4 regions of the Arthrobacter sp. D1-29 genome follow, and region 3 is predicted to be linked to each of the others. Evidence: riboswitches for the same ligand, from Rfam matches in the RefSeq annotation. Region 3 holds a riboswitch; each other region holds the start of a gene.
The links. A riboswitch is a leader RNA that binds a small molecule or an ion and turns the genes downstream of it on or off. The one in region 3 is predicted to bind S-adenosylmethionine.

Region 1: another riboswitch for S-adenosylmethionine. It lies ahead of M1E17_RS03310 (cobalamin-independent methionine synthase II family protein); the one in region 3 lies ahead of metX (homoserine O-acetyltransferase MetX).
Region 2: another riboswitch for S-adenosylmethionine. It lies ahead of M1E17_RS21750 (DUF1737 domain-containing protein); the one in region 3 lies ahead of metX (homoserine O-acetyltransferase MetX).
Region 4: another riboswitch for S-adenosylmethionine. It lies ahead of M1E17_RS11180 (bifunctional o-acetylhomoserine/o-acetylserine sulfhydrylase); the one in region 3 lies ahead of metX (homoserine O-acetyltransferase MetX).

What each region holds. Positions count from the first base shown of each region.
Region 1 is NZ_CP096383.1:689,742-693,946, reverse strand. It holds gene M1E17_RS03315 (adenylosuccinate synthase) at 174-1,463, opposite strand; SAM riboswitch class I at 1,771-1,873, shown strand; gene M1E17_RS03310 (cobalamin-independent methionine synthase II family protein) at 1,884-3,092, shown strand; gene M1E17_RS03305 (uracil-DNA glycosylase) at 3,297-3,929, shown strand; gene M1E17_RS03300 (DUF3151 domain-containing protein) at 4,087-4,205, opposite strand, start outside.
Region 2 is NZ_CP096383.1:4,765,904-4,770,108, reverse strand. It holds gene M1E17_RS21760 (O-succinylhomoserine sulfhydrylase) at 1-1,149, opposite strand, end outside; gene M1E17_RS21755 (rhodanese-like domain-containing protein) at 1,150-1,560, opposite strand; gene M1E17_RS21750 (DUF1737 domain-containing protein) at 1,557-1,835, opposite strand; SAM riboswitch class IV at 1,849-1,965, opposite strand; gene M1E17_RS21745 (hypothetical protein) at 2,070-2,603, shown strand; gene M1E17_RS21740 (AsnC family protein) at 2,684-2,884, shown strand; gene M1E17_RS21735 (acetyl-CoA C-acyltransferase) at 2,933-4,144, opposite strand.
Region 3 is NZ_CP096383.1:1,586,674-1,590,878, reverse strand. It holds gene M1E17_RS07340 (winged helix DNA-binding domain-containing protein) at 1-311, shown strand, start outside; gene M1E17_RS07335 (hypothetical protein) at 325-831, shown strand; gene metX (homoserine O-acetyltransferase MetX) at 941-2,056, opposite strand; SAM riboswitch class IV at 2,069-2,184, opposite strand; gene M1E17_RS07325 (VOC family protein) at 2,474-3,112, shown strand; gene M1E17_RS07320 (CPBP family intramembrane glutamic endopeptidase) at 3,235-4,014, opposite strand; gene M1E17_RS07315 (histidine phosphatase family protein) at 4,131-4,205, shown strand, end outside.
Region 4 is NZ_CP096383.1:2,478,798-2,483,002, forward strand. It holds gene M1E17_RS11170 (thiamine pyrophosphate-requiring protein) at 1-244, shown strand, start outside; gene M1E17_RS11175 (IclR family transcriptional regulator domain-containing protein) at 418-1,143, shown strand; SAM riboswitch class IV at 1,363-1,478, shown strand; gene M1E17_RS11180 (bifunctional o-acetylhomoserine/o-acetylserine sulfhydrylase) at 1,524-2,849, shown strand; gene M1E17_RS11185 (hypothetical protein) at 2,970-3,314, shown strand; gene M1E17_RS11190 (sugar phosphate isomerase/epimerase family protein) at 3,320-4,123, opposite strand; gene M1E17_RS11195 (carbohydrate ABC transporter permease) at 4,161-4,205, opposite strand, start outside.

The DNA.
Region 1 (4,205 bases), 900 kb from region 3:
TGCTCACTCTCTGTAGGTGCTTAAACAGACTAACAGCATTATGTCTATTTCACACCTAAGTTGGTGAGTATCCTACTTAAGATGAGCCCCGCATCCATGCAGCGTTACCCCGTAACGACGCCGGCGGGCCACCTGTTCAAGGTGACCCGCCGGCGTCGGACTTTCAGAAACAGTTAGTCATTGATGAGGTCGTTAACCACAATCGTCTGGTCACGGTCCGGACCCACGCCAATGGCGGAAAAGCGCGTGCCGGAGAGCTTTTCCAGGGCCAGGACGTAGTTGCGTGCATTCTCCGGCAGGTCATCCATGGTGCGGGCCGCGGTAATGTCCTCGGTCCATCCCTCGAAGTACTCGAAGATGGGCTTGGCATGGTGGAACTCGGTCTGGGTCATGGGCATTTCGTCATGCCTGACCCCGTCGACGTCATAGGCCACGCACACCGGAATCTGCTCGATGCCGGTGAGTACATCCAGTTTGGTGACGAAGTAGTCCGTGAAGCCGTTGACGCGGGACGCATGGCGGGCCAGGACGGCGTCGTACCAGCCGCAGCGGCGGGGACGGCCGGTGTTGACGCCGAACTCGCCGCCCGTCTTCTGCAGGTACACGCCCATCTCGTCGAAGAGCTCCGTGGGGAACGGGCCGGCGCCCACACGCGTGGTGTACGCCTTGATGATGCCGATGGAGCGCGAGATCCGGGTGGGACCGATGCCGGAGCCAACGGAGGCTCCGCCGGCGGTGGGGTTGGAGGAAGTGACGAACGGGTAGGTGCCGTGGTCCACGTCCAGGAAGGTGGCCTGGCCGCCTTCCATGAGCACTACCTTGCCCTCATCCAGGGCCTTGTTCAGGACCAGTGTGCTGTCGATGACCAGCGGGCGGAGACGCTCGGCAAAGGACAGGAAGTATTCAACAATCTCCTCAACATCGATGTCGCGGCGGTTGTAGACCTTGACCAGGAGCTCGTTCTTCTGGCGGAGCGATCCTTCCACCTTCTGGCGGAGGATGGATTCGTCGAAGACGTCCTGGACACGGATGCCCAGCCGGGCCACCTTGTCCATGTAGGCGGGCCCGATGCCGCGGCCCGTGGTGCCGATGGCGCGGCTTCCGAGGTAACGTTCGGTGACCTTGTCCAGCACCTGGTGAAAAGGCGCCACCAGGTGTGCGTTGGCGGAGACGCGCAGTTTGGAGGTGTCTGCGCCGCGGGCCTGGAGCCCCTCAATTTCCTGGAACAGGGCTTCAAGGTTCACCACACAGCCGTTGCCGATGATGGGAACCGCATTGGGGCTGAGAATGCCGGCCGGAAGGAGCTTGAGCTCATACTTCTCACCGCCTACGACGACGGTATGCCCGGCGTTATTGCCGCCGTTGGGCTTAACCACATAGTCGACGCGGCCGCCGAGGAGATCAGTGGCCTTGCCTTTTCCCTCGTCGCCCCATTGGGCTCCTACGATCACGATAGCTGGCATGGGATCCTCCCCCATTCGTTCGGGCCGCATTCCGGTTGATCCACCCAGGTGAGGCAGCAGGTGTTCAGCCGGAAGTCAGCGCCGTTCATGAGAATGCCCCGACGGCTACAGTCCGGCAGGCACAGATTCAGTGGCCTGCCAGGCAAGAGTTCGGGGCTCTTACCAGCCAAGTTTAGCGGATGCCGGGGTTTCTCCACTTGTTCGTGGCCCGCGGGCCCTTGGTTTCTCCACCCCCGCCTCCGCCGCCATCCGATGAAACAATCCGGCGAAGGCTTGCCCGCACCCGGCTGATGACATTAAGTGAGAGTACCCATCCGGAGCGGCCGAGAGACCTGGCTCGCTGACGCCGCAGCAACCGCGGGTGCAGGGACAATCCTGTCCGCAGGTGCTACTGCCAGGACCGATGGAAAGGAAGTATCCATGTCCCCCAATACTGACCACATCCAGGTCACGCATGCAGGTTCACTGCCTCGCACGCCGGAGCTCATCGCGGCAAACGCCACAAAGGAATCCGAGGGCATCACGCCCGAATTCCTGGAGCTGCTGGAAGCATCGGTGGCGGATGTGGTCCAGCGGCAGAAAGACCTCGGCGTCGACATTGCGAACGACGGCGAGTACGGGCACACCATGTCCACTTCCGTTGATTACGGCGCCTGGTGGAACTACTCCTTCGCCAGGCTGGGCGGCCTGGAACCCACTGACGTGGACAGGTGGAAGGACCCCGTGGTGCATCGCTCGTCTCCGGGGCATATTGTGCTGACGTCGTTTCCGGACCGCCGGGACCGGCTGGCTTTCAACGACGCGTACACCGATCCGTCCTCGGGCATCCTGGCGCACCGCAAAAGCGTGACGCAGCCGAAAATCGCGGGACCCCTGACCTACACGGGGCATGACCTGGTGGCCTCCGATGTCACCAATTTGAAAAAGGGCCTGGCCGCGGCGGGCCTGACGGAAGGCTTTCTGGCGTCCCTCTCCCCCGGTTCGTGCGCCAGGGTGGCCAACGAGTACTACAAGTCGGACGAGGAACTGCTGTACGCCTGCGCTGATGCCATGCGGGAGGAATACAAGGCCATCATCGACGCCGGCCTGACGGTGCAGCTCGATGACCCCTCACTCGCGGAAAGCTGGGATCAGATCAACCCCGAGCCGTCGTTGGAGGACTACCTCAAGTTCATCCAGCTGCGCATCGAGGCCACCAACTGGGCCCTGCGCGACCTGCCCCAGGAACAGATCCGCCTCCACGTCTGCTGGGGTTCCTGGCACGGGCCGCACACCACGGACATTCCGTTCGCGGACATCGTTGGATCTGTGCTGCAGGTCAATGCCGGGGCCTACTCCTTCGAGGCCGCCAACGTCAGGCACGAGCACGAGTGGCGGGTGTGGGAAGACACCAGGCTTCCCGAGGGCAAGGCCATCATTCCCGGAGTGGTCTCACACGCAACCAACGTGGTGGAACACCCGGATCTCGTGGCTGACCGGATTGTCCGCTTCGCCGAGCTGGTGGGCCGGGAGAATGTTATTGCGTCCACGGACTGCGGGCTGGGCGGCCGGGTTCACCCGCAGATCGCCTTCGCCAAACTTGAGGCGCTCGGCGAGGGCGCCCGCCGCGCCAGCCAGCGCCTCTGGTAGGTGCAGCGATCCCGGCGCCCTGTGCCTTCCATCACGGGAAGGCCTTGGGCGTGCCTGCGTTTTGCGGGGCTTGCTAAACTGATAAGGACCGACCAGGAATCGGTCCACTCCACATTTCAAACCATCCCGGAACCTGCCGCGCCACGATGCGCCCATTTTCCGGATTGGCAGCATCACCGAGCCCCGCAGGAGACATAGCAATACATGACAGCCCTGGCACCTGAATCTTTTCGCGAGCAGCTCATGAGCCGCCGTTACGAACCCAACGTCGCAGCCGTCAACGAGCTGTGCGATTCCCTGCAGAGCGTCAAGCCGCACACCGAAGTTCCCTACGTTGACCCCATGCACGACGTGGATGAATGCCGCATCATCAGCCTGTACTCGAACATCGGCGAAGCGGACAAGTCCGGGTTCATCACCGCCGGCGACGACGACGCCGCCACCCGCATGCTGGGCGTCCAGTGGAAACTGGGCCTGCGTCCGGAGTTCGTGATGCCGTGGAACGTCCACCCGTGGCACACCCCGGGCGAGCCCAACGGCAAGTTCACGCCGGACCAGATCGCCTCCGGCCTCAAGCCGCTGCTCAAGTTCCTGGCCCTCGTGCCCCGGGCTTCCGTCATCGTGGCCCACGGCACCGAAGCCAACCGCCTGGCCAACCTGCTGCTGAAGACCGAGGTGCCCCTGCTCTGGCGCCGCGGACTGAAAACCTACAAGGTCCGCTCCCTCAGTGGCCGAGCCTTCGCCGGTACTCCGGCCCGGCAGGAACAGTACCTTGAAGAAATGCACGTGGCCTATGCGGATGCCATGGCGCGCACAGGCCTGACGAAGCCCAGCTAGCCCCACGCTCCCCCTCCACTACGGAGTTTTTGTCCAGATATGGCGACCAAAAGGGACTTTTGGTCGCCATATCTGGACAAAAACTCTGAAGGAACGACGGCGGGTGGCCACCTTTTCAATAAAGGTGACCACCCGCCGTCGTTATTTAACTTTTGGTTTACTTGCCTTCGATGGCCGCTTTCGCTGCCGGGTCGGAGTCGTTGAGGAACTTCTCGATCCGTTCCGGTTCCTCGGCCTCGCCGATGGCCGCCGATGCACGGCCCAGCGAATAGAGCG
Region 2 (4,205 bases), 2.0 Mb from region 3:
CACGGACAGCCGCACCACACCGTCGCTCAGCCCGATGGCCGCACGGCCTTCGGGACCCATGGCGCGGTGCGTCGTGGTGGCAGGGTGGGTGATGAGGGACTTGGCGTCGCCGAGGTTGTTGGAGATGTCGATGATCCGCAGCCCGTCCAGCAGCGCAAAGGCGGCTTCCTTGCCCGAGCGTCCGGCCGTCGTCGCGAGTTCTAGGGTCAGCACGGTGCCGCCGGCCTTCATCTGCTTGGCGGCGAGCTCATACTGCGGGTGGGATTTCAGCAGCGGGTATTTGACCCAGCTGACCGCAGGCTGCTGTTCCAGCCACTCTGCCAGCCTCAGGGCGGTGGCCGAGGAATGGTTGACGCGCAGCGCCATGGTCTCCAGCCCCTTGGTGAGGACCCAGGCGTTGAAGGCGGACAGTGAGGGTCCGGTGTGGCGCATGAGCTGTTTCACGGGGCCGTCGATGAATTCCTTGGTGCCCAGGATTGCCCCGCCCATGACTCGGCCCTGGCCGTCGATGTGCTTGGTGCCGGAGTAGACAATGACGTCCGCGCCCAGCTGGCCGCAGCGCTGCAGCAGGGGAGTGGCAAAGACGTTGTCGACGACGACGGTGGCTCCGGCGGCATGCGCCAGTTCGCTGACTGCCGCGATGTCCACGATTTCCTGCATCGGGTTGGACGGCGACTCGAAGAAGACTGCGGTGGTGGGCTGGGACAATGCTTCACGCCACTGGTCCAGGTCCGGGCCATCCACAAAGACGGTCTCCACGCCCCAGCGCGGCAGGATCTCGTTCAGGATCACGAAACAGGAACCGAACAGCGAGCGGGCCGCAACCACGCGGTCACCGGCAGCCAGCAGGGCACCCAGGGCGGTGAAGACTGCAGACATTCCCGACGCCGTCGCAAAGCACGCCTCGGTGCCCTCGAGGAGGCGGAGCCGTTCCTGGAAGGTGGCTACGGAGGGGTTCCCGTAGCGGGAGTAGACAAAGCGCTCGTCCTCGCCGGTGAAGGCGCGTTCGGCAGCTGCGGCCGATTCGTAGACGAACCCGGAGTTCAGGAAGACCGGCTCGGCGGTCTCCTGGAAATTGGTGCGGTCCAGCCCGCCACGGACTGCCTGGGTGTCAGGACTCCAGCCGGCGGCATCTTCATTGAATGTCACTTAGTTCGTTCCCAGATTCGTAGGCAGGCCGCGGTTCTTCCAGCCATTGACGGTGCGTTCGCCGTAGCGGTCCGGCTCGCCTTCAAAGCCCTCGAGGACGTTGTAGGACGTGTAGCCTGCTTGGGTGGCGGCGATGGCTGCAGCTATGGACCGGGCCCCGGAACGGCACAGGAACACCAGTTCCGTGCCGGTGTCCTCGGGTGCCTGCTGTGTCAGGTCATTGATGAAATCGGGGTTGGGGATGCCACCCGGGAACGTCCACTGGATGAAAAGGGGATCGTTGTCGGTCGCCTTGGTGTCCGGGATGCCGATATGCGCCCATTCGCCCTCCGTGCGCACATCCACCAGGATGGCGCCCTGCTCCAGCTTGGTCCAGGCTTCCTCCGGGGTGAGGTCTCCTGCGTAGCTCATGCGTGGCCCTCGCCGTCGAATTCGAGCTCTTCGCCGGCAGTTTCCAGATCGTCCACAGCGGTGGCGACGGCGGCGTCCGCGGAGGCGATCGCAGCCGGGAGGACCAGGGCCTGCGCCACGATCACGCTGCTGCCGTTGAACGTTGCGGCCGGGCTGCCGTGCAGGACGTAGCCCTCCGCCAATGCGGTTGAGATCCGCTCACAGAAGGAGCGGTCATCCGGCCCTGTGATCAGTCGGTAGGACAGCTTTTCTTCAGTGGCAGGTGCGTCTGTCACGACGGATCTCCTTCTCTCACGCTTGCAGCTCGAATTTTTTCGATATGCCGAGTATTCACCTGAGGCACCCCGCCGCGAAAGGGAGGGTTGCCGACCGGCCAGTCAGGGCTTGGCGCCGGTACTCATTACTGCCCAAAAACGTAACACCTGGCCCGCCGCCCCGCACCGCCGCCATCGTCATGTTGCGTAACCAACGCCATGCCGGACAATCACGGTATGGGGAAACAGCAGGATATGGGTGAACGATCTGTGGGAAAAGACTGTGTGGGCAAACAGCGGGGAAGGCCAGCAGTGCAAAACCGGTTGCGATGGACCGCGGTCGTCCTCGCCGTCGCATCCCTTGCCTTTGCACTGACAGGCTGCCGGGACCCCTTCGCTCCGCCGCCCTGCGGGCCGCCGGAGTACTTTGTCTCCCCGTCGGCCGTTCAGGCTGGCGGGAAGGTTACGGTCTCCGCGCAGGACACCACCTGTGATGCGCTCTACGGCGCGGATGCCCGCATCCAGGTGACGGTGACGGATGCTGCGGGGCAGACGGTCCTGGAGGAGCTCGCTCCCATGACCGACGACGGCGGCTTCACCTTTGTCTTCACCGTTCCGGAGACCATGGCTGCCGGAGAGGGCGGAGTCAGCGCTGTCCCGTACGGCGTGGACTGGTGTGATGACACCGGCGTCAACAACAGGGCCGCTCCGGGCACCCTGAGCCTGGAACGTGCGTCCTGCACCCACCGGCTGGTCCCGCTCACAGTTCACGCGGCTCCACCGGCCTGAGGTGGCACCAGTCTGAGCGTCAACGTAGGTTGACGAACGAAGTGGTGTCAACTAATGTTGACGTCGTGGAGGTGGATCGGATGAAGACACTCGTTGGATCGATGGATGGGAAGGGCCCGGCCGAGGCACTCTATGCCGTGGCGGAGCTGCAGAAGGAAGTAGGGCGGGCCGAAGCTGCCTTGGTCAGGAACGCCCGCCAGGCAGGACTCTCATGGGAAGCGATCGCCCTGTGCCTGGGCGTCAGCAAGCAGGCAGTTCACCGGAAGTACGGCAGGCGCTAGCCCGTCAACGCGGTCCGTCAGGGTTCCTGGGGCTTGGCGCACTACATTTCAGGCCTTGAGGATGAGAGCCTCGCCTTGGCCCCCGCCGCCGCAGAGGGACACAACCCCGGTGCCGCCGCCGCGCCGCTGCAGCGCCAGCGCCTGGTGCAGCACAAGGCGTGCGCCTGAGGCGCCCACTGGGTGGCCCAAGGCGATGGCGCCGCCCTCGGCGTTGATCCGCTCCGTGCTGACGCCCAGGTCCTGGGCCGATTGGATAATCACGGACGCGAAGGCTTCATTAATTTCGATCAGGTCCAGATCAGCCACGCCAAGCCCTTCCGCAGCCAGGGCGCGTTCGATGGCGCGGGACGGCTGGGAATGCAGGGAAGCGTCCGGGCCGGCAGTCTGGCCGTGGCTGCGGATCTCGGCGATCCAGCTCAGTCCGGCACGTTCCGCGGCGGCCTTGCTGGCAATCACGACGGCGGCCGCGCCGTCTGAAAGGGGAGAGGCGGATCCGGCGGTGATAGTGGCAGTCGCGGCCGTGGAGAAGGCGGGCTTAAGGGCAGCCAGGGCCTCCGCCGTCGTGCCCGGGCGAATGCCTTCATCAGAATCCACCATCAGTGCTGGACCACGGCGCTGCGGTACTTTGACCGGTGCGATCTCGGCAGCAAGCAGTCCGGCGGAGCTCGCTGCCTCCGACCGCTGATGGGACCTCGCGGCAACAGCGTCCTGGTCCGCCCGGCTGATTCCGCGTTCGGCGTTGCCCGCATCGGTTGCGGCGCCCTGGAGGACGCCGGAGACGGGGTCCTGCAGGGCATCGTAATTCAGTGAGTCCATCAGCGGGGCGTCGCCGATTGCCACACCGTTGCGAAGGCGCTGAAGCAGGTGCGGGGCGTTGCTCATGGATTCCTGGCCCCCTGCCACGATGAAGTCTGCCTCGCCGGCCCGGATCATCCTGGCGGCGTCGATCACCGCAGTGAGTCCGGAGAGGCAGAGCTTGTTGATGGTTACCGTGGGAACGTCCCAGCCAATGCCTGCTGCCAGGCTTGCCTGCCGCGCGGGTCCTTGCCCTGCACCTGCCTGGATGACCTGGCCCACGATCACCGCATGGACCTGGCCGGGGTCCACGCCTGTCCTTTCAAGTGCACTGCGGATCGCGTGGGCGCCCAGTTCACTGGATGACAGCGCGGCCAGGCTGCCCCGGAATCGTCCGAAGGGAGTGCGGGCGCCGCCCAGGATGACTGCGGTACGCGCGTCAGCTTTCAGGGCCTCGCTCCTCATAGGCTCGTTACTCAGGGCCTCGTTGCTCATGGTGGCTGCCTTCCACTGGGTTCGGGTCTCG
Region 3 (4,205 bases):
TGGGGTATTCCGCCACCAGGCATTACCTGGGAGGAAGCGCTCCCGCGATCCCCGCCGACGGCGCCCTGATACACGTGGTGCTGCTCAACGGAAGGATGGCCGGTTCCTGGCGGCACACCATGCTGCCCGGCCGGTGCGAGCTGGACATCCGTCTGTCCACACCGGCAGGGTCACACGCCGCTTTTGCCGGTGCGGGCGAAAACACTGACGTGGAGCAGGCGGTGGAGGCCGCCGTGGCTGGCTATGGAGCCTTTCTTGGCATCCCCACAGTCCGGAAGGCGTCCGGGGCTAAGCTGGAAGGACACATATGAGAGGCGCAGCACCGTGAACAACCTGTTTTTCTGGATCATCGTTTTGTCGTTCCTGATTCCGATGGGGATGCGGATGTACCGGAAATACGTCCACCGCCGGAACCAGGAACAGAGCTTCTCCGGGCGGTACCCGGACTACTTCCCCGGCCCGCGTCCGGGACCGCAGAGCAACCAGCCCCGCGACGGCTACACGCAGCAGGACTACATGAGCGGCGGCTTCCGCCAGATCAGCAGCCCGGAGCCTCTGCCGCCCAGCCAGCCCCTTCCCCCGTTCCAGCCACTGCCGGGCCAGCAGCTTCCGACGCCGGACCAGCAGCGCCCGCCGTACGGCCAGGCAGTGCCTCCCCGGGACCGGGGACAGGAACCGCAGAAGCCGGCGGCCCCCTCGACTCCCCCGCCGCCGTCGGCCCCGCAGGGCTACCGTGCCCGCAAGCTTGCAGAACTTGACCAGCAGTACAGCAACGGCGAAATGGCCATGGATGAGTACATGGCGCGCCGGGCCGAAATCATGAACGGCTGACGCAAGAACTGTCCCGGCGAGGTTCTGAGGCCGGGAACTTTCCAGGCCAGGACTTTCTGGACCAGGAAGACTTTCTGGACCAGGGATATTTTCTAGAGCAGGAACTTCTTCAAACCAGGAATGTCGTCCTGAGCTGGTTGCCCAGCTGTCCGATTTCGGTGAGGAAGCCGTCGTGGCCGATGGGGCATTCAATGATGTGCACATCAACGTCGCCCGGCAGGGCTGCCGCCAACTCGTGTGACTGGGACGGGAAGTAGAGCCTGTCGCTGTCCACGGCCGCCACAAAGAACCGGGCTGTCGCCTTGGCCAGGGCCTCGTCCAGGGAGCCGCGCCCCCGGCAAACATCGTGGCTCATCAGGGCCTCTGTGATGGCGATGTAGCTGTTGGCGTCAAAGCGCCGAACCAGCTTGTTGCCCTGGTGGTCCAGGTAGCTTTCCACCTGATAGCGGCCGCGGTCGCCCAGCGCCGGTGCCTGGAACGGTGTTTCCGGCGCCTGGGCCAGGCGTCCGAACCTGCCGTCCAGTTCCCGGGCCGAGCGGTAGGTGATGTGGGCTATCCGGCGAGCCAGCGCCAGGCCGTCCTCCGGACAGGGACCGCCATAGTAATCGCCGTTGTTGAAGTTGGCATCCTGGCGGATCGCCAGGGTCTGGGCCTGGGCGAAGGCAATCTGCTCCGCCGTGCTCGCGGCGCCGACCGATACTACGGCACACCGTTCTACCCGCTCAGGGTAGGTCAGAGCCCATTCGAGGGCACGCGCGCCGCCCATTGAGCCGCCCAGGACGGCGAACCAGCTCTGGATGCCCAGCAGGTCAGCCAGCCGGGCTTCGGCAACGGTGCTGTCCCGGAGGGTGACCAGGGGGAAGCGGGAGCCCCACGGCTTTCCGTCAGGGGCAGGCGACGAAGGTCCGGTGGAGCCATAGCATCCGCCCACGATATTCACGGAGACCACAAAAAACCTGTCAGTATCCACCGGCGCACCGGGCCCGGCCAGCTGTTCCCACCAGCCCGGTTCATCGGTGTCGCCCCGCGTGACGTGGGTGCTGCCTGTCAGGGCGTGCTCGATCAGGATGGCGTTGGAGGCATCATGGTTGAGTGTGCCCCAGGTTTCATACGCCAGGGTGACATCCGGCAGGAAGCCTCCGGCTTCGAGCTCGAGTCCGCCGATAGTGGCGAACTGGACCACTCCGTTTTCAGGTACGGCGGTGCGGGAGACGGTAATCGTCATGTGAGGACCTTTTCTACGCGCTTGCCCGCCGTCAAATGACCGGCAGGCCAGGTCTTCACCCGGGGCACCCCACCGCGGAAGGAGGGTTGCCGGCCAGCAAGCCGGGGCTGTCACTGGCACTCATGACCTGCTTCGAGTGTACGAAACAGCCATGCCTCTTGACCAAGAGTGTGACTGGTTATGACTTTCCCGGCCTGCGGCTACGGTGCCCGCAACTGCCCGGCTGCATCCACGACGTCGGCCATTTCGCTAATACCGATGGAAAGCAGGAGGGGCGTCAGCTGCCTCCCCAAGGCCATAGTCAGCAGACTTCCTAACCATGGTTTCGGGCTTAATGTCCACTCATGACACAAAGTAAAAAGTGGGTAAGGCTACCCTTAGCTGAGAGCCCGATCACAAAGTGCCAAGATGAAGGGCATGCGCATGGATCACGTCTCTTACGCCTGTGAACACGATGGCCTGGCTGCCACAACCGAACGAATTTCGTCCGCCCTCGGCGTCGAAGCCGTGAAGGGTGGAGTGCACCCCCGTTTCGGAACCCGGAACATGATCATTCCACTCGCGGGCCACAAATACCTTGAAGTAGTGGAGGTCCTTGACCACCCGGCGTCGGATAAAGCGCCGTTCGGACAGGCCGTCCGGGCACGCTCTGCTGCCGGCGGCGGCTGGATGGGCTGGTGCGTCGAAGTGGACGACCTCGCCCCCTTCGAACGCCGGCTGGGACGCTCCGCCGTCAACGGCAACCGGAAGTTCCCCGACGGCCGCGAACTTGTATGGAAGCAGATCGGAATCCTGGGCCTCATCGCTGATCCCCAGGTCCCGTACATGCTCAAGTGGGAAGGCGATCCCGCCCTGCACCCGTCCAACGCCTACGAAAGCAATGTCAAGATGTCCTGCCTGACCATTGCAGGCTCGGCGGAGCGGGTGACCGAATGGCTCGGCGAACCTGTCGAAAAGCCGCTTGAGGATGTAGCGGTGGAATGGGTGGCTCCGCATGGAACCCCGGGAATCCTTTCCGTCACCTTCGAAACCGCCTCCGGGGCAGTCACCATCTAAGCCCTCCCCCGGCCGGTCAACGGCCGTTGGGAACAAGCTTCGGCCGCCATCAGCGGGTGCCAATGACGCCACCTGCCGATGGCGGCCGAATTACTTTAACGCCGCCGTCGTTCCTTGGTTTTTCACCCGAGGCCTATGGCAGACCCAAAGAGGCTGAAGCCAACGAACGCCACAATGTCCAACAGTGCGTGCGCAATGACCAGCGGCATCACCCGCTTTGTGCGGGTGTAGAGCCAGGCGAACACCACACCCATGACCGCGTTGCCGATGAAGGGCCCAAAGCCTTGGTAGAGGTGGTAGCTGCCGCGCAGCATGGAACTGGCGAAGATTGCCAATGGCATGCTCCAGCCAAACTTCCCCAAACGGTCCATCAGGTAGCCCACCACGATGACTTCCTCCACCACAGCATGCCGCATGGCAGACAGGATCAGCACCGGCACTGTCCACCAGTAGGAATCCAGGGCGCTGGGAATGATGGCAGTGGTGATGCCCAAGGCCCGCCCTGCCGCGTAGAGGCCAAGTGACGGGATACCGATCAGGGCCGCAAGTCCTAGACCCTGCAGCATGTCCCTTCCGGGTCTGGCGAAGTTGAAGCCAAGCTTCCGGAAGGCCGAACCTGCATGTGCGCCGTCCCCCGCCCCCGGTTGCCGCTGGTCGGACAGGAAGTAGATCACCAGCAGGACCGGCACCAGCGCGAAGACGATGTCCAGCAACTGGTAGGTGAGATCGAAGTATTCGCGGGTGCTCTGCGAGCGGTTGAGCGTTGAGGTGCCTTCCGCCAGCGGGGCGCGCGTCATCTTATCCAGCAGCTGGACCACGGAGTAGACGGCGGACTGGCCCAGGGACAGCCCCAAGACGATCCAGACTTCAAGGCGCAGCCGACGGCGGGAGGGAACCAACATGCTCCCATCTTGCCTGTAGTTTCTGGTTCTTTGCTGGTGCATTACCCGGTCAAAGAGCTGCGCCGCGCCGGCGCCACCTATGCTTGGGGCTTATGAGTGCGCCCGGGAAAATTATCATGATCCGGCACGGCCAGTCTGCAGCCAACGCCGATACCTCGATCTACAACAGGGTCCCGGACTATCGGATTCCC
Region 4 (4,205 bases), 890 kb from region 3:
CAGTCAGCCCGTCCACGACCTCTTTCCCGACGCCGAGCGGCCCCAGCCGCCAGCGACTGCCTTCCTTGCCGAGGTGGACATCGCCGGGATCGCCGCGGCGTGTGGCGCGACCGGCTTCACGGTGACCTCCCCGCAAGATCTCGCCGATGGGATAAAGCGCGCTGTCGCCGCTTGGCGACAGGGGGGCCTCGTGGTGCTCGCGGCAATGATCAGTTCGCCATGGATCAAGCCAGCGGACTACTGAGGCGCGACCGGTTCGACCGGGATCTGAATTACAGTGCATCGGAAAGGCACGTCCGCTTCACGGACATGCAGGGTTCGGGTTCGAGTGATCGGAGATGTTGGATGAGTAGGCGGCCTGAGGGTCTAGACCAACGCGACTATGTTCAGTCCCTCGAGCGGGGACTCGCGGTCATCTTGGCCTTCGCTGATCACCGTCCGCGGCTGACTCTGACAGAGGTCGCAGCCGCAGCGGGACTGAGCCGTCCCACCGCACGACGCCTTCTGATCACCCTCGAGGCACTCGGTTATGTCCGCGCCGACGGGCGCGGCTTCTTACTGACGCCGCGCGTCCTCACCATCGGATACGCCTATTTGAACTCGCTCGACCTCAGGGAGATCGCGCAGCCGGTGATGGAGCAGATCGTCGCCGAGGTGAGAGAGACCTGCACGCTGGCGACACTCGACGGATCGGACATCGTCTATATAAGCCGCATCTCGATGCGGCGGATTAGCAATCTCTCGCTTGTCATCGGCACCCGGCTCCCGGCCTATGCGAGCGCGATGGGACAGGTGATCCTCGCCGATCTCCCAGCGGCGGGCCTGCGCCACTATCTCGACACAACCGGACTTGAGGCGATCACGCCGCACACCATCACGAGCCCCGCCGCTCTCAAAGAGCGCCTCGCGAAGATACGCGAGCGCGGCTGGTCGGAAGTGGACCAGGAATTCGAAACCGGGCTGCGCGCGATTGCGGTGCCTGTCCGCGGCGGCGACGGACGGGTGTTCGCCGGGCTTGGCCTGTCGTCCACCGCCCTGACGACGCGCGAACTGCTGGAGCACCTCCCGCTGCTCCAGGACGCCGCCGCAAAGATCAGCGCCGGACTCGGCAGCGAGTTTTCGACCCGCGTAGAGCATCACTGAGCACTGCAGTCAGCCACCGGGCTGGCCGCGGGCGCCTCCACGAGCGGTTTCCGGAAAGTTCGGAGGCCACAATGAGGGCGAACACGTCGGCGTCCTCGTCGCGGAAGTCCGCAACGCCGTCGCCGATGATCAATGTATGCCTACAGTGTGCTCGGCAGGGCGGCGAAACGGTTCGCCGTGATTCTGTCGGCATGCACCTTTGCCCCTACACTGAGCTCAGGTCATGAGCGCCAGCGCCAAGCCCCGGCTCGCTGGCCGGCAACCCTCCAACCGCGGTGGGGTGCCCCGGGTGAGGACCTGGCTGTCCGGCAACGGCCGGATGGCAAGCGCGGCCCGTGGTGCTCCCAACATGCCCCGGGCCCACGTCAAAGGAGCCTTGAATGTCCAACGGATGGTCTTTTGAAACCCGCCAGATCCATGCCGGGCAGGAGCCGGATTCTGCCACCGGCGCCCGGGCACTGCCCATTTACCAGACCACGTCTTTCGTGTTTCCCAGTGCGGAAAGCGCTGCCAACCGCTTTGCACTGGCCGAGCTGGCGCCGATCTATACGCGCATCGGCAACCCCACGCAGGACGCGGTGGAGCAGCGTATTGCCAGCCTGGAAGGAGGCCTGGCAGCGCTGCTGCTCAGCTCCGGCCAGGCGGCGGAGACCTTCGCGGTCCTGAACATCGCCGAAGCCGGGGACCACATCGTGGCCAGCCCCAGCCTTTACGGCGGCACCTACAACCTCTTCGCCCACACGCTGAAGAAGTTCGGCATCAGCGTCACGTTCGTAGCGGACCCGGACAACCTGGACCAGTGGCGTGACGCGGTGCAGCCGAACACCAAGCTCTTCTTCGCCGAGGTGGTGTCCAACCCCCGCCAGGATGTCCTGGACATTGAGGGCGTATCCGGGGCTGCCCACGAGGCGGGCGTGCCGCTGATCGTGGACAACACGCTGTCCACGCCGTACCTGATCCGTCCGCTGGAATGGGGCGCGGACATTGTGGTGCATTCGGCCACAAAATACCTGGGCGGCCACGGCGCAGCGATCGCGGGCGTCATCGTGGATTCCGGCAAGTTCGATTTCGGCAAGGACCCGGAGCGGTTCCCCGGCTTCAACACCCCGGACCCCACCTACAACGGGCTGGTCTACGCCCGCGACCTCGGCGAGGGCGGCGCCCTGGGCGCCAACCTGTCCTACATCCTCAAGGCACGGGTCCAGCTCCTGCGGGACCTGGGCTCGGCGGTGTCCCCGTTCAACGCGTTCCTGATCTCGCAGGGCCTGGAGACCCTGAGCCTGCGGGTGGAACGCCACGTGGCCAACGCCGGCGAAGTGGCCCGCTGGCTGGAAGCGCGTGACGACGTCGAATCCGTCGCCTACGCGGGCCTGCCCTCAAGCCCCTGGTACGAGCGCGGGCGGAAATACGGCCCCAAGGGCACGGGTGCCATCGTGTCCTTCAATCTTTCCGGAGGCGCCGAGGCGGGCAAGCGGTTCGTGGACGCGCTGGAGCTGCACTCGCACGTGGCCAACATCGGGGACGTCCGGTCCCTGGTCATCCATCCGGCCTCCACCACGCACAGCCAGCTCTCCCCGGAGCAGCAGGCCGTGGCCGGCGTGACCCCGGGACTGGTCCGCCTCTCCGTGGGCATCGAGCACATCGATGACATCCTGGCAGACCTTGAAGCCGGCTTCCGTGCCGCCAAGGAGGCCAGCGGCGCCTGATCCACTGGCGCATCACCGGCGGCAAGCCTGGAAGTGCTGATACACACCTCTGTTACTGCCACTGAGTCAGTCCTACACTTATTCTGCACTCAGTGGTTGCTTTGCATGAAGGAGAACACCATGGCGGTCATCGAGCAGGTGCGTGAAGGAATGCACGTTGTAGCGCCGGATGGCAAGAAGATCGGCAAAGTGGAAGCACTGAAGATGGGGGATCCGGAGGCAGTGACGGCGGAGGGTCAGACCGACCCTGAAACGGGAGGCCTCGTCGGCACAGCGATTCACGCATTCGCTGCCACCTCCTCGTTGCCCCATCACACGGCGGAAAGGCTGTTGCGGATCGGCTATGTGAAAGTGGACAGGTCAGGTCTGTTTGCCGGTCACGCATACTTCGCATCGGATGAGCTGGAGAGAGTCGACGGCGACACCCTATGGCTCAAAGAAGGCCCGCATACCGACCAATTGTGAGGGCCTTACAGCACTGACTTCAGGTAGCGGACGGACGCAATGAAGTCTTCGTCCATATGGGGTTCGCACTTGGCTTCCATGGTGAGTTTGCCTTCGTAGCCGTCTGCTTTAAGGGCGGAGACCTGTCCGGCGATGTCGGTTACCCCGGTTCCGAAGTGCTCCCAAGTCATAACGCCATCGATGAAGCGACCGTCTTTGAGGTGAACGTTTTTGATGTATGGCTTGAGTTTTTCGTAGCTTTGATGGAAGGGCTTCTCTTCAGCTTCGTAGAGATTACCGGTGTCCCACACGTATCCGAAGTTGTCCCTGCCAACGCCTTCGAGCAGGGCCAGGCAGTTATCGCCCGTGTCAGCCCAGGAGCCTGGAATGTTTTCCAGCTGCACGGTGAAGCCCCGTTTAGCGGCACGGTCGGACGTCTGTCCAAGAATCTCGATGACGCGCTGGAGATCTGATGCGGTGTCCTGGTGGCTGCGCTGCACGCCGAAGACGATCAGGGTGTTAATTTCCAGCCGTTCTGCCAAATCAAGGCTCATCTCCAGGATGCCGTTCGAGTGCAGGGATAGCAGGTCGCTGTTCAGCGGAGCCTTGAACAGGCCGGGTGAAACGGCGGAGAGGGTGATTTCGTACTCTTGTGATGTTGATTTGAGGCGGTCCCAGGCATCTGGATCCACTACAGGGAATCGCTTGGCTTCGACCATGCGGATCTCAACATCGGAGATTCCTTCGGCCTTGGTTGTTTCGAAAATTCGGGGGAACGCGGCCGGGGAGCGGTCAGCGATGACTTCATCCGTGACTGTAGACAGAATCATTTATGGTTCTACTTTCTGATGTTGTTTACGGAAACTCTTAGCCTTTGACTGCGCCGGTAGTCATGCCTCGGACCAAGGAGTT